2 regions of the Shewanella sp. KCT genome follow, and region 2 is predicted to be linked to the other one. Evidence: predicted binding sites of a transcription regulator. Region 2 holds the regulator's gene; the other holds the start of a gene.
What was found. The regulator MetJ, encoded in region 2, represses methionine synthesis genes. The targets are predictions, from matches to a motif close to TAGACGTCTAGACGTCTA.
Positions count from the first base shown of each region.

Region 1: a site for MetJ is predicted at 5,328-5,345, ahead of metH (methionine synthase). Genes of this name have one in related genera too.

Region 1 is NZ_LVDJ01000002.1:53,675-61,258, reverse strand. Features, by position in the region: gene katG (catalase/peroxidase HPI) at 1-84, shown strand, start outside; gene metH (methionine synthase) at 1,525-5,247, opposite strand; gene AYI87_RS03120 (histidine phosphatase family protein) at 5,577-6,188, shown strand; cobalamin riboswitch at 6,262-6,440, shown strand; gene AYI87_RS03115 (ABC transporter ATP-binding protein) at 6,544-7,500, shown strand; gene AYI87_RS03110 (FecCD family ABC transporter permease) at 7,487-7,584, shown strand, end outside.
Region 2 is NZ_LVDJ01000002.1:262,036-269,619, forward strand. Features, by position in the region: gene AYI87_RS04015 (bifunctional aspartate kinase/homoserine dehydrogenase II) at 1-1,779, opposite strand, end outside; gene metB (cystathionine gamma-synthase) at 1,799-2,965, opposite strand; gene metJ (met regulon transcriptional regulator MetJ) at 3,190-3,504, shown strand; gene AYI87_RS04030 (sulfite exporter TauE/SafE family protein) at 3,583-4,323, shown strand; gene AYI87_RS04035 (conjugal transfer protein TraF) at 4,388-5,584, opposite strand; gene AYI87_RS04040 (c-type cytochrome) at 6,099-6,428, shown strand; gene AYI87_RS04045 (DUF3373 domain-containing protein) at 6,493-7,584, shown strand, end outside.

The DNA of each region.
Region 1 (7,584 bases), 210 kb from region 2:
GTATATGCCTTCGATACCTCAAAGCAGAAGTTTGTCGATGATTTCGTCGCCGCCTGGGTCAAGGTGATGAATTTAGATAGATAACAGGGGAGTCTCGGTCTGATGACCGTTGTAAGTCGTGGAACTCCGTTCCACACCAGGGAATATACGGCCTGACGGCCGAGATAAGTCGTGGGGTTATTTCTTTCCCTTTGGGAGGTGATGCCTCACGGCTTTCTTATGTATTGGTTCAAATTTTGTTTGGATATTAACTTAACGTCGTGGGATTCCATCCCATTGTTATGAGGTGAGTCGGTCTAGTGACCGAAGAAAGTCGTGGGATTCCATCCCATTGTTATAGGGTGTGTCGGTCTGCCGACCGAAGGACGTCGTGGGATTCCATCCCACACCCGGGCAAGGAGGACTGCTCGTCCTCGCCCTCCTTGCATCCACCCTGACGCCCCGGCGAAGTTGTACTCCTTCGTGTCTTTTTGAAAATCCCTATCGCCTCATATTCGCCATCCATGGCTCATCTGAGGCTATCTCGGCATCCATGCCTCAATCACGTGATTTTCTGCAATCCACTCCGGCAACTTCCAACGGGGTCTTTTAAACCACAACCGGCACCTGTTATAAGTCACCTTTAATGAGCTTTAGCTGTATGTACCATATTGAGTTTAAAGTCTTTTTAGCTGTGTGCGAATGAGGTCAGATGCTACAACAAGTTCCCATCGAAGCCTGACTTAAGCCTAGAACTTCTATAAGCTGAGCTTTAAAAGCTTCGCAAGCTTTCGGGTAAGTAAAAAGCAGCCTGTACCTAGGCTGGAGCTAGATGGATTCAATCGCCTGTAAGGTGGTGATTGGCGGGTATTAAATAGGGAGGTTTTATGGCTAAAAGACCAGAGAGTAAAAGGTTGACTAGCGTTGGGTTAACTCTTTATATCGCTATGGCGAGTATTATCTTATCTGGGCTAATATTTTCTAGCCTGTATCCCAGCTCGTTTTTGGGTATCATCACTCAAAGTCTCCTAAATGCCATAGTTTATGCCCTGCTCGTGGCGACTCCCTTCATTGTTCTTGAAAGGTATTTAGCCCAAAAAGGTATCTTGTTAGCGACCAATGACCAGAGTGACTGACCCTTCAGAATAGGTTAGATGCTACAACAAGTCCCCATCGAAGTTGCCGACGACTGCATGGATGCAGGAGTTAGAGCGAAGCAGGATGCCAGAGCGGGGATACGCAGATGAAAATGCCGTGTGGCCATCATGGACGATGGGCAAGACTCGGGGGGACAGGAGTCCCATCCGAGTCGTTAGGCGATTTTCATTGGAGTATGAGGAAAAACAACTTCGTCTGGGGCGGCAGGGGAGATGCAAGAGGGGGATTGCTGTTGATCCCCTTCTTGCTCGGGTGTGGGTTGAAGACCCACGACTTTCCTCGGCCGCAAGGCCGTATGAGTTAGTGAGGCGAAGCCTCTGGACTCAAGTTCAAACGAAGTTTAAACAATCACAAGGAGTCTATGTGATGACTCCAGATCACTTCCCGTTAAACATCATAGTCGAGTACCGGTGCCAACCAGCGCTCTGTCTCCTCAACACTCATTCCCTTACGCTTGGCGTAGTCCTCTACCTGATCCCGGCCGATATTGGTCACGCCGAAGTAGCGCGACTGCGGATGGGCGAAGTACCAGCCGGAGACGGCGGCGGTGGGGAACATGGCGTAGCTCTCGGTGATATTGAGATCTATGGTCTCGTCGGGCTTTAGCAGCTCCCACAACAGGCCTTTCTCTGTGTGATCCGGGCAGGCAGGGTAGCCGGGGGCCGGACGTATGCCTTTGTATTTCTCACGGATCAGCGCCTCGTTATCCAGGTTCTCATCGGCGGCGTAGCCCCAGAACTCCTTACGTACCCGCTCGTGCATCCGCTCGGCGAAGGCCTCGGCCAGTCGGTCGGCCAGACACTTAAGCATGATGGCGTTGTAATCGTCGTGGTTGGCTTCGAAGCGGGCCACATGCTCGTCGATGCCGTGGCCGGCGGTGACGGCGAAGCCGCCCATGTAATCGGCGACGCCAGAGTCTTTCGGCGCGACGAAGTCGGCGAGACAGAAGTTGTCGTTGCCCACACGTTCTATCTGCATCCGCAGATGATGGGTGGTCATCTCGACCTGGCTGCGGCTTTCATCTGTGTAGATCTCGATATCATCGTAATTGACTGTGTTGGCCGGGAAGAGGCCGATGACCGCCTTGGCCGTCAGCCATTTCTCTTCGATGATGGTTTTGAGCATCGCCTTGGCATCTTGGTAGAGCTTGCGCGCCTCTTCGCCCACCACCTCGTCATCGAGGATCTTGGGGAAGTGGCCGTGTAGCTCCCAGCTGCGGAAAAATGGCGTCCAGTCGATGCGATCGACTAGGTCTTCCAGCGGGTAGTCGTCAAACACCTGTCTGCCCAGTTGATTCGGCACAAATGGCATATGGGCGTTCCAGTCTTGCTGGCAGCGGTTTTCCCGTGCGGCCTCCAGGGTGACGATCTGCTTGCGCTTGGCCTGTGAATTGCGTTTGTCGCGCATCACCCGGTATTCCTCGTAGGCGGCATCTATGGTCGCCTGTCGGGTCTCCTTGTTGATCAGCTTGGCCACCATGGGCACGGCGCGCGAGGCGTCGGCGATATAGATGGCGCCCTCTGGGGCGTGGGGTGCGATTTTCACCGCGGTGTGGATCTTGGAGCAGGTGGCGCCGCCTATGATGGAGGGAATATTCAGTCCCGCCTTGTGGAAGGCTTTGACGTTGTGCACCATCTCATCCAGGCTCGGGGTGATAAGCCCCGACATGCCGATGATATCTACCTTCTCCGCCTTGGCGACCTCTATGATCTTCTCGACCGGCACCATGACGCCGAGATCCACCACCTCGTAGCCGTTACAGGCCAGCACCACGCCGACGATATTCTTGCCTATGTCGTGCACGTCGCCTTTAACCGTCACCATGAGGATCTTGCCGTTGGACTCGCCCTCGACTTTTTCCGCCTCTATGTAGGGATTGAGGTAGGCCACCGCCTTCTTCATCACCCGCGCCGATTTCACCACCTGGGGCAGGAACATCTTGCCCGAACCAAACAGGTCGCCGACCACGTTCATGCCATCCATCAGCGGGCCTTCGATCACATCCAGCGGACGGCTGGCCAACTGGCGCGCCTCTTCGGTGTCTTGATCGATAAAGTCGGTGATCCCCTTGACCAGGGCGTGCTCCAGCCGCTTGTTGACTGGCCAGCTGCGCCACTCGAGATCTTCCTTCTTGGCGCCAGCGGCGCCGTCGCCGCGGTACTGCTCGGCGATCTCCAGTAGCTGTTCTGTGTTGTTCGATCCTTCCACCGGGCAGGGCAGGTTCTGCACCACGGCCTCTACCCTGGCCTTCAGTTCGGGATCGATATCATCATAGATCGCCAGCTGACCGGCGTTGACTATGCCCATGTCCATCCCCGCCTGGATGGCGTGATAGAGGAACACGGCGTGGATCGCCTCGCGCACCGGGTTGTTGCCACGGAAGGAGAAGGAGACGTTAGACACGCCGCCGGAGATCATGGCGTGGGGCAGGGTACGCTTGATCTCGCGGGTCGCCTCGATGAAGTCCACCGCATAGTTGTCGTGCTCGTCGATGCCAGTGGCGATGGCGAAGATGTTGGGGTCGAAGATGATATCTTCCGGCGGGAAGCCCACCTTATCGACCAATACCCGATAGGCGCGGGTACAGATCTCTATCTTGCGCGCCATGGTATCGGCCTGGCCAACTTCGTCGAAGGCCATGATGATGGCTGCCGCGCCGTAGCGTTTCACCAGGGTGGCCTGCTCGATAAACTTGGCTTCACCCTCCTTGAGGGAGATGGAGTTCACCACGCCCTTGCCCTGAATGCACTTGAGGCCGGCCTCGATCACCTCCCACTTGGAGGAGTCGATCATGATAGGTACCCGGCTGATGTCGGGCTCGGAGGCGATAAGGTTGAGGAACTTCTGCATCACCTCGACGCCGTCCAGCATCCCCTCATCCATGTTGATGTCGATGATCTGGGCGCCGTTTTCCACCTGATCCCGGGCGACCGACAGCGCCTCTTCATATTCGCCCGTCTTGATCAGCCGCAGAAACTTGGCCGAGCCGGTGACGTTAGTGCGCTCGCCCACGTTCACAAATAGCGAGTCGGCGTCTATGGTCAGCGGCTCCAGGCCTGAGAGGCGACAGGCTACGGGCAGATCCGGCAGCTCCCGGGCGCCGTGCTTGATGACGGCGGCGCGGATCGCCTTGATATGTTCTGGGGTGGTGCCGCAGCAGCCACCGATAATGTTGAGCAGGCCTTCCTCTGCCCAAGGGCCGATCACCTCGGCCATCTCCTCCGGCGTCTCATCGTAGCCGCCAAACTCGTTGGGCAGGCCAGCGTTGGGGTGCGCCGAGACATAGCACTCGGCGATCTTCGACAGCTCCTCTACATAGGGGCGCAGCTCTTGCGGCCCCAAGGCGCAGTTGAGGCCGATGGAGAGCGGTTTCACGTGGCGCAGTGAATTGTAGAAAGCTTCTGTAGTTTGACCCGTCAGGGTGCGGCCCGAGGCATCGGTAATGGTGCCTGATATCATGATAGGCAGGCGTTGGTCCAGCTGGTCGAATACCGTTTCGATGGCAAACAGCGCCGCCTTGGCGTTGAGGGTATCGAAGATGGTTTCTACCATGATGATGTCGGCGCCGCCTTCTATCAGTGCCTCGATGGACTCGATATAGGCGCTGACTAGCTCGTCGAAATGGATATTGCGATAGCCGGGATCGTTGACATCCGGGCTGATGGAGCAGGTGCGGTTGGTGGGCCCTAGTACCCCGGCCACATAGCATTGACGGCCGGTTTCGGCGGCCACCTCATCACAGGCGGCGCGGGCCAGTCGAGCGCCCTCTAGGTTGATCTCCCGTGACAGCGATTGCATCTCATAGTCGGCCATGGCCACCTGGGTGGCGTTGAAGGTGTTGGTCTCTATGATGTCGGCGCCCGCCTGCAGGTAATCTCTGTGGATCTGCTTGATAAGCTCGGGTTGGGTCAGCACCAACAGGTCGTTGTTCCCCTTGAGATCGCAGGGCCACTCGGCAAAGCGTTTGCCGCGAAAGTCGGCCTCCTCCAGCTTGTGGTTCTGGATCATGGTGCCCATGGCGCCGTCGAGGATCAAAATTTCCTTATTGAGCCGCGCGCGGATCGCGTCGTTAATCTGCCTTACGTTTCGAACAGGGGATTGGGTCGCCATAACTTTCACCTACTTCAACTGACCTATTGCCTAAACTGCCGCGTCTATCGATTTGACGTGCTATTTTTATTTTGGATGTATAAACGTATAGACGTCTATACTAATCGACTTATAATACCCAGGGCAAGTCAAATGAGTATAAGCGTAAACACGGATGAAATTCGAGGGCTGCGCCGCTGCGTCCTGTTTAAACTGCATTGTATGGAAAGGCTGACAAAGATATTTAATTTGAAAGTTTTTCAATGTGTTAATTGTCTGGCGTTGCCAAGCTTATTGCCATAAGGGTATGCTGCTAGCGACTTAACTTGAAAAGGTTTAATGCTGCAGTTATGACGCAAACGACACTCTATTTGATGCGCCACGGCGAATGTGAAGGCGGCAACCTGCTGCGCGGCCATAGCGATCAACCTCTCACAGAGATAGGCTTCGCCCAGATGCAGCTGGCCTATGCCAAGCTGCCCCAGACGGTGGACAGGGTGATCAGCTCGCCGCTTAAGCGTTGCCGCGTGTTTGCCGAACATCTGACGACTAAGAATCAGGTGAAGGTAGCCCTGGATGCCGGGCTCAAGGAGATCTACTTCGGCCGTTGGGACGGTCAGCCTATCCCTGAGCTGCATGCCGATCACGGCGAGGAGCTGAGTGCCTATTGGCGGGACCCTTGGGCCAATCCACTGCCCGAAGGGGAGCCCATGGCTGAGTTCGAGCAGCGTGTCGACGAGGTGGTCGAGCTATTGGTGCATCAGCATAGTGGTGAGGCCTTGTTACTGCTCACTCATGGCGGCGTGATACGTCACCTGATGGCCAAGGCCCTGGGGGTAGAGCGCGCCGTGGGCTTCTATACCCGGCTGAGTCTGGATTACGCCAGTGTGGTCAAGGTAAGCCACTATCGCGATAAGGCGGGAGAGGGTTACTGGCGCCTGCACTGGCACGACGCCGAGTAATTGATTTGTTAGCCCGAGTAGCAGCCCGCTTGCCAGGGGCGCGAAATTTAGCATAATAACCGTGCGTGGGGACCGCCTGCGCCGGGAGTATGGTGTCGAGATCGCCAAGGCGATAACTTGGACTTAATAGGGAATTGGGGAAGGCCCAGCGCCGCTAGCCCAAACTGTGCCCGCAACTGTGAGTGTGTTGCCTAGTCGAACCCGACCTGGTCGCCACGAGTCAGGATACCTGCCTACTCTCCAACTACTATCTCAAGCGGGTGACTTGAGGGAGCCAATAGATGAAGAATACCTCGGGGCCGAGTCTGGCCCAAGGGCGAGGGCGCCTCGGCGCTGCTCCCCGGAGGGCGCGACCTTGAGCGCCCCTAGTCAGCCATCACAAACAGAATCACTCCTGTCTCACGGCGCCAGTGAAGGATCGAACTTAGGTGCAGGCGATGGCGCCTGCGTGCGCCCGGCGCTATCGGTGCGGGATCTCAGCTGGCGCTGCGGTGAGCGCCCCATACTGTCCCAGGTTAACCTGGCACTGCCCGAGGGTAAGATGCTGGGGATCATAGGCCCCAACGGCGCAGGCAAGTCCAGCCTGCTGCGCTGCCTCTATCGTTTCCTTACGCCTAACAGCGGTGAGATCCAGCTGTTTGGGCAGCCTATCGCCAGCCTGAGCGCCAGGGCCTTTGCCCGCGAGGTGGCGGTTGTGCTGCAAGACACGCCCCAGCATTTCGACATGACCACGGCCCAGCTGGTGGCATTGGGGCTCACGCCACACAAGGCCGCCTTCTCCATGACCACCAAGGCCGACCGCCTGGCGGTGAGTCAGGCCCTGGAGACAGTGGGGCTCAAGGATCGCGCCGGACAGATCTACGCCTCCCTGTCTGGGGGCGAGAAGCAGCGGGCCCTGATCGCTCGCGCCATAGTGCAGCAGCCCAAGCTGTTGATCCTCGACGAGCCCACCAATCACCTGGATATCCGCTATCAGATCCAGATCCTCGAGCTGCTCAAGGCCCTGGGGGTGACTGTGGTGATTTCGATTCACGACCTCAATCTCGCCAGCGCCCTGTGCGATCAACTTTTGCTGCTGGATCAGGGCAAGGCGGTGGCTCAAGGCTCGCCCAAACAGGTGCTGAGCGAGGCGCAGATCGCCAGGGTGTTCGGCGTCTGCTGTCAGGTATCGCCCCATCCACAGCACGGCAACCCGCAGATTAATTATTTCTATGGCTATCACCTTCAAAATGGAGGGCAGAGTGCTCTGCATGGCAATGGCTTGGGTGACCAGACCTTTGAGGCGAAGGAGGCTAACCATGCTGAGCGCTAGCCTGAGTCTGGGAAGAGGCTATAGCCCGCAACAATACCTGGCCTTCGTCTGCCTGGGGCTGCTGACCCTGGCGACTCCTGTGCT
Region 2 (7,584 bases):
CGCATGTTGCACCGGCAGGCCCGCACCACAGCTGGCGTTATAACGCCAAAACAGACGACGATTGCCCAGCTGCTGTTTCAGCTCCTGATAGAAGGCCAGCGGCCCAGAACCCGCCAGCTTGTTGGCGCTGACGATATGAATGCCCCGGGCAAAAAACTCTGGATATTGCAGGGTGAGATCGGCGCTGGCACTGATATCCAGGGCGATCAACTCATCGCAATTTAACGCCTGTAACTGCTCGAACAGATGGGTGTACTGCCAGCCAGTACCACGCTCCTCGAAGGCCTGTTGCCAGCTGCTTAAGTCAATATCTGTCTCGCTCAGCAGCGCTTTCTTGGAACTCAAGAGTCCCACCAGCTCGACGCTGACTTCAAGCTCTTTATTGAGCACGGGGCGGGCACGCTTGAAGAGATCGATCCAAGCTTCGCCTATGTTGCCTATGCCCAGCAGCAAGACACCGATACGCTTGCGCGGACCGGCGCAGCGTCTGTGCACCTTCTGGGTCAACAGGTTTACCTGCGCCTTAGGCACCAGAGTCACCAGACTCAAGCCATCGTTACACAGAGGATGGGCCTCACGGCTCAGCAGACGCGAGAAACCGCGGCGATAGAGGCTGGCATCGGCGCTTACCAGGGCCACCAGGCCGAGATCGTCGCGCAGCTGTAACTCATCGATTCCCAGCTCGCTGCGCTTGGCCTCGAAGATCGCCTGGGCCTGCTTCTGATTTTCATGGGTAAAGGCCAGCTCGGCGCGGCCGTGGGCCAACGACCAATAGGCCAGTGGCGTCAGGCCAGCCTGGGCAAAACAGGCCAGCAACTGCGGCAGCTCAACCCCTATGGTCAGGCTAAACAGACTGACGCTGGAGAGGCTGGTCACCACTGGGGCACTGGCCGACGAGCTCTTAGGGGCGATCAGGGTAAAATCTGTATGGGGCGCATAGCTTGAACGCACCGCCAGGCTCACTTCGGTGTCGAACAGTGGCTGCAAAGTGCGGTTATGCAGCACAGGAGAGCCAAGGTGCGCCAGACGGTTCGCCTCGGTGAGCGACATGCTCTTGAGCAGCTTGGCATCGTTAATTCGGTTAGGATCGGCGTTAAATACGCCTTCCACATCTGTCCAGATGGTGACACGTTCGATATCCGCCAAACTGGCCAGTAAAGTGGCGCTAAAATCTGAGCCGTTACGGCCCAGCAGTAGGGTGTCGCCCTGCTCGTTGGCGCAGATAAAGCCGGTGATCACCAGACGCTCCTGGGGATGAGCCTCGAGCAGCGCCTGCACCTTCTGGCGTGACTCGCCAAGGCGGATCTGCGGCACGGCGCCTTCATCGGCGACCAGTAGGGTGCGGGCATCGACATCGGTCGCCGCCACGCCAGACTCGCGCAGCAGAGCCGCCAGCAGACGAGAAGACCAGCGCTCGCCGAAACTTACTACCTGGTTGCGTTGATAATCGTTTAGCTCATCGAGCGACAACAGGCTGGTCAGCTGCGACTTGTCGGTGGCCAGTCGCTCTCTCAGGCTACGGGCCTGCTCGTTGGAGAGCAGCTGCTCGATCAGGTTCTGCTGGTAACTCACCAGCACCTGTAACTCTTCCTGCCACAGCTGATCTGTGTCGCACAGCTCCAGCAGGCGATATAGGAAATTGGTACTCTTGCCCGCGGCCGACACCACGATAAGATCATCGCTGTGGCCATGGGTCAGTAAAATGTGGGCGACGCGGCGGTAACAATCTGCATCCGCTAAACTAGAACCACCAAACTTATGCAAATGACATCGTGTCATTATCTGCTCCTCAAACCCTTTAACTACTTACCGCGATAGCCGCTTCTAAACCCGCAAGAATATCGGCCACCAGATCCTCGCCATCTTCTATGCCCACTGACAAACGGATCAGGGTATCTTTCACGCCCGCCTCACGGCGCGCCTCTGGGTCCATGGCTCTGTGGGTCATGGTCGCGGGAACCGCCACCAGACTCTCTACGCCTCCCAGACTCTCGGCTACCGAGAAGTATTGTAACGCATCTAAAAAGGCAACGAGTGCCGATTCGCCACCTTTTAGCTCAAAACTCAGCATAGCGCCGAAGCCCTTCTGCTGTCTGGCCGCAATTTCATGGCCTGGATGCTCGGCAAGCCCCGGATAATACACTTTTTCCACCGCCTTGTGGTCACAAAGCAGTGCCAATACCTTCTGAGCGTTGGCTTGGTGTTCACGAATGCGCACCGCCAGGGTTCTCAGCCCCCTCAGGGTCAGGTAGCTGTCGAAGGCCGACCCGGTCAAACCTAGGGTATTTGACCACCAGTGCAGCAGCTCGCCCACCTCAGGGTCTTTGGCCACCACGGCGCCGCCCACCACATCACTGTGACCATTGATATATTTGGTGGTCGAGTGCACCACGATATCGGCGCCCAGCTGCAGTGGCTGTTGTAACACAGGAGAAAGGAAGGTGTTGTCCACCACCACCTGAGCGCCCACCTTGTGGCTCGCCTGGGCGATGGCCTCGATATCGACGACTCGCAGCAACGGGTTAGAGGGAGTCTCCAGCCACACCATCTTGGGTGACTGGCTCAGCGCCTGCTCAAGCGCGGCATCATCGGTTTGATCCACCACCAAGAGCTTAAAGGCGCCCTTCTTGGCCAGGTTGGTGAATAGGCGATAGCTGCCGCCATAGCAATCGTGAGGCACCACCAGCAGATCTTCTGGGCCTAGCAGGCTGGTCACCAGTGTGATGGCGGCCATGCCGGTACAGGTCACCACGCCGGTCGCCCCTTGTTCCAGTTCGGCAATCGCATCGCCGAGAATGGAGCGGGTCGGGTTGCCGGAACGGCTGTAATCGAATGCCCGCGGCTGTTGATGCCCTTCAAACGAGTAGTTTGTCGACAGATAGATAGGCGGCACCACGGCACCGTGCTGAGTGTCTGACTCTATGCCTCGTCGTACGGCGGCGGTGGCTAGTTTACGCGCTGTCATCTTCAACTCCTCAATATGGATCTGGGCAGGCACCTCGGACAAAAGAGATGTCTGGACGTCTAAATGTACCTAAGCCGGTAGTGAGCGTCAACAACTTTTGGACGTTTAGACGTCCAAACATTTAGAAATCTATTTGCATTTGCCAAAAATTCGAGGCAATAATTTGACTGTAATTTGTAAGGGTTTAAAATCTGCACCGAATTTTAGAATTTACAGGTGAGTCAATGACTGAGTGGAATGGCGATTATATCAGCCCCTATGCTGAACATGGTAAGAAGAATGAGCAGGTAAAGAAGATCACTGTCTCTATTCCTCTTAAGGTGCTTAAGGTGTTAACCGACGAGCGCACCCGGCGCCAGGTCAACAACTTGCGTCACGCCACTAACAGCGAGCTGCTGTGCGAGGCCTTCCTGCACGCCTACACCGGTCAGCCACTCCCCCAAGACGATGACCTGTCTAAAGACAAGCCAGATAGCATCCCGGCCGAAGTCAAACGTCTGATGACCGAGATGGGCATAGAGTGGGAAGAGATGGAGTGATCCACTCACACACGAATCGATAGAGGGATCGCTAGGCGGTCCCTCTTTTAGTTTTCAACCTTAGTCTGGAACATTGCAGTGCCTGCACTTCCGCTCGATCCCCATATTCTGGCGCTAGCCTCGCTTATCGTCTTCGTCGGCGCCCTCACCCAGAGCCTAATCGGTTTCGGCATGGCGGTCGTCGCCGCACCGCTGCTCTATCTTATCGAGCCGTCACTGGTGCCTGCGCCGGTGATCCTGATGGGCTTCTCTATCGCCCTGCTGACACTGATCCGTGAGCGTGGCGCCCTGGAATTCAACGGCCTGCAATATGCCTTGCTGGGACGCATCCCCGGCGGACTGATCGGCGCCGGCCTGCTCATGGTCGCTCCCCAGGACGTGCTCGGCATGACTATCGCCATTATCGTGGCCATCGCCGTACTGCTGAGCCTGATGCGACTCAACCTGGTGGTTAACCGCCGCAGCCTGTTTATCGCCGGGGTGATCTCGGGGATCTTCGGCAACATCGCCGCCATCGGCGGACCGCCGCTGGCCATACTGCTCTCGGGTAAGGATGCCAAGCAGTTTCGCGCGGCCCTGTCGGCCTTCTTCATCTTCAGCTCCACTATCGCCATAGTGATTCTGGGGCTCACGGGTCTGCTGACCCTGCATCACTTCTACTGCTCGGCGCTGCTGCTCCCCTCTGTGCTGCTGGGTTACCTGATCGCCAATCGCCTGGTGGGGCGCATAGACAAGAACAAGACCCGTATCATGACGCTGGTACTCTGTAGCCTGAGCGCCATCCTGCTGGCCGCTAAGTCCTTAAGCACCCTGCTGTAACTCCTCTAGGATAAAGAGAAGGCCGGCATCATAGCCGGCCTTCTTGTTTCTAAAAAACCTATCCCTAGAAATGATAGGAAGTCTGAATCACCCCGCCCACGGCGTCATCTGTGCCCACCAGGCCGGTGAGATCCAGATTAAAGGAGCGGCCTATGGTAAAGCCTGTGCCCAGGGTATAGAGGTTGCTACTGGTATCTTTCATGTCGTGGCGATAGCCGACACGCAGGGCCAGCCAATCGGTCGCCCTCATCTCACCGCCCAGACGCCAATACTGGGTCTCGCCTATCTCATCGAATCGCTTATGACCATTAAGATCCACATCCGTGGTCAGGCTGAAGTTATCCCAATCATAGGCCACACCTAAGGTATAGAGGGCCTCGACACGGTAGGTAAACTTGCGCCCCATCGCCTCGACGGTGTCCAGTTTCTGGCTCACCAGGTTACGTCCCGACAGGCCTATGGTCATACGATCGAGTGGCTGAATCGCCACGCCGATATCCAGGTTTGCCACGGTATCGTCGTTGCGGTACTTGTTGTCGTCGAAATCATCGGCGTCGAAGTTGTTGGCACTGACCACATAGTTATAGGTGTCGATACGCTGCAGCTTAGGCGAGATACCGACGGCGACCGGCATATTGACGATCGACAGCGGGAAGCTGAGGGCCACCCCAAGATCTGAGATGGCACCGGCAACCACGGCCCCCTGCGAATCCAGATCGGTAACCGCAGGCGGATTGTTAGGGTCGAGATTGGTCAGGGCATCTATGTCGCTGTCCTCGATCACCGCCACGCTGACCGCATCGATATAGGTCTTGTAAAAGATCGACATAGGCATGCGCTTGGTGGGCAGAACCACTGAAAAACCTAGCCCCACGCTGCCATAGGCATTCTCACCATCGAGGGACTTAAGATCGGCGACCAACATGTCGCGGTAATTGGTGATCCCAGTGACGTCGCTGGCATTGATAGCCGCCTCCAGACCGTCATAGGAGGCCTGTAGGGCGTCAAACTTGTCGGTCAGATTATCGATGTTGGCGGCCTCGGCACCCAGCACGGGCAACATCACGGCGCCGCCGGAATATTTGGGGGCATGAATGGCTAACAGAGCGGGATTGATAAAGGCGGCACCTTCGCGGTTAGAGGCCGCGACCCCGGTTCCGCCCATGGCATCACTACGGGCCTCGTTGTAGAGAGAGGCGGCAGATGCCAGTGAGGCACTAGCAGACAATAACACTGCGATGACCAAGCTAAGGTATTTCATCTCATTCACCCCGTTCATTATTTTTGTTTTCGCTCGGGAATCTACCCGAGTCGTCTTTAAAGATAGACTAAGACGGCTAAAAAGTGCTCTCGAAACAGGTCGATCAGATACTTTTTTTTTTAAATTATTTTGCCACTCCGTCTCACCCAGATTGAAACCTGCCGATTCGGTTAACCGCCCAGCCCGTCAAAACAGGCCCATTTGCAATACGAAAACAAGCAAAAATACCTATTTAGAGAGAGCTAAAATAACAAAGTGTGATCTAACCGGGTACTTTTTATTCGAGAGCAAGATCACAATAAAGCAAAAACCAAAAAACAAAAAACATTAAATTTCATTGCATTACACAATGTCCATTAGATTTTTATTCATGAAATTTTTATCAATTAGATTTTTTTCATGAAGGTGATCAACATCAAATTTACAACTACCCCCTTTTGGTAAATTTTCCAACAAGAAACAAGCATTTTGTTTCAGGTTAATAAATCGCTCAGAGTAGCGATTAAGGAAAATGATGATGAAAAACGTTGCCAAAATAACTACATGCTTACTCCTCGCCCTCACCGTAGGCGGACAAGTCTACGCCGTCGACGGTGGTAACCCTAAGAAAGGGAAACACCTTTATAAAAAAGAGTGCAAAGCCTGCCACAGCAAGGGCGATGCCGCCGGTGAACTCACCCCCATGAGCAAGACCATGAGCCAGTGGGATCGCTTCTTCAAGCGCGACATGCACAGCGCCCAACCAGACGTATTTAAAAAGCTCTCCGACAAAGAACGCCTGGATATCCAGCAATTCTTATACGACCACGCGGCCGACTCAGATCAGCCACAGACTTGCGGTTAACCACAGCTTTTGTAATCGAAGCGCTCATTCACCGCTCCCGATGAGCGCCTAAGGAGAGATTCACATGCGTACTCTACTGTCTATATTGATCGCTAACGCTCTGGCTATGTCAGGCTCAGTCTATGCCGCCGATAGCGATGCGCAAAAAATAGCCGAACTTAAACAACAACTTGCCGATCTCACCGAAGAGATTGACATTATCAACAGCCGCGTCGATAAGAACGAGCGCCACACCGCTCTCGACCGATTAGAGATCACTGGCGATTTCCGTACCAAGGCCCATTCATTGCATTACCAAAATGTCACCTGGAACCCTGCAATCAAGGTGGACTTCAACGATTTTGGGGCTAAAGCCATGTCTGGTGCCTTTGGTATGCCTAACGATCCCAACTCCCCGCTGGGACAGATGATGGCGGCCAACCCGGATCTTGCCGCCGCCTTCCAGAGCGGCATGCTACAAGGTGTGATGCCTTACGTGCTGGCCCCCAAGACCACCCAAGATATCAACAACGACATCTTCTACACCACGCGTCTCAGACTCAACCTTAAGGCCAAGGTGTGGGATAACGTCAGCTTCGCCGGCCGTCTCAGCATGTATAAAAACTGGGGTGACTCTACCGGCGTGCAGGTGTTCGACTCATGGCGCTCCTTCACCATGGATGGCACCAACAGTGGTAACACTAGCGGCGACTGGCTCAGGGTCGAACGCGCCTACTTCGACTGGAAGAACATAGGTGGCAGCAACACCTACCTCTCTATCGGTCGTCGTCCATCTACCTATGGCCCACCAACCCAATATCGTGAAAACGAGAAACGCGGCGGTACGCCATCGGGTCACCTGGTTAACTTCAACTTCGATGGTCTAACTCTGGGTTACAAGCTGGGTGAGATCACCGGCATCGAAGGTCAGGTAGTTCGTTTCTGTTATGGCCAGGGCTTCGAGTCACAGTGGGGCAATGGTGAGATGTTTGGCGATATCGTCACCAAAGACACCCACCTGGGCGGCTTTAACATAGATGCCATCAACGACGGTAACCACTTCCTGCAGTTCACTCTTTTTGGCGCCAAAGATATCAACGATGGCTTCAAGGGCACCATGGCCTTCCCAACACAGCTAGCGGGAATCTTTGCCCCCACCATGTATCAGGACATGCAG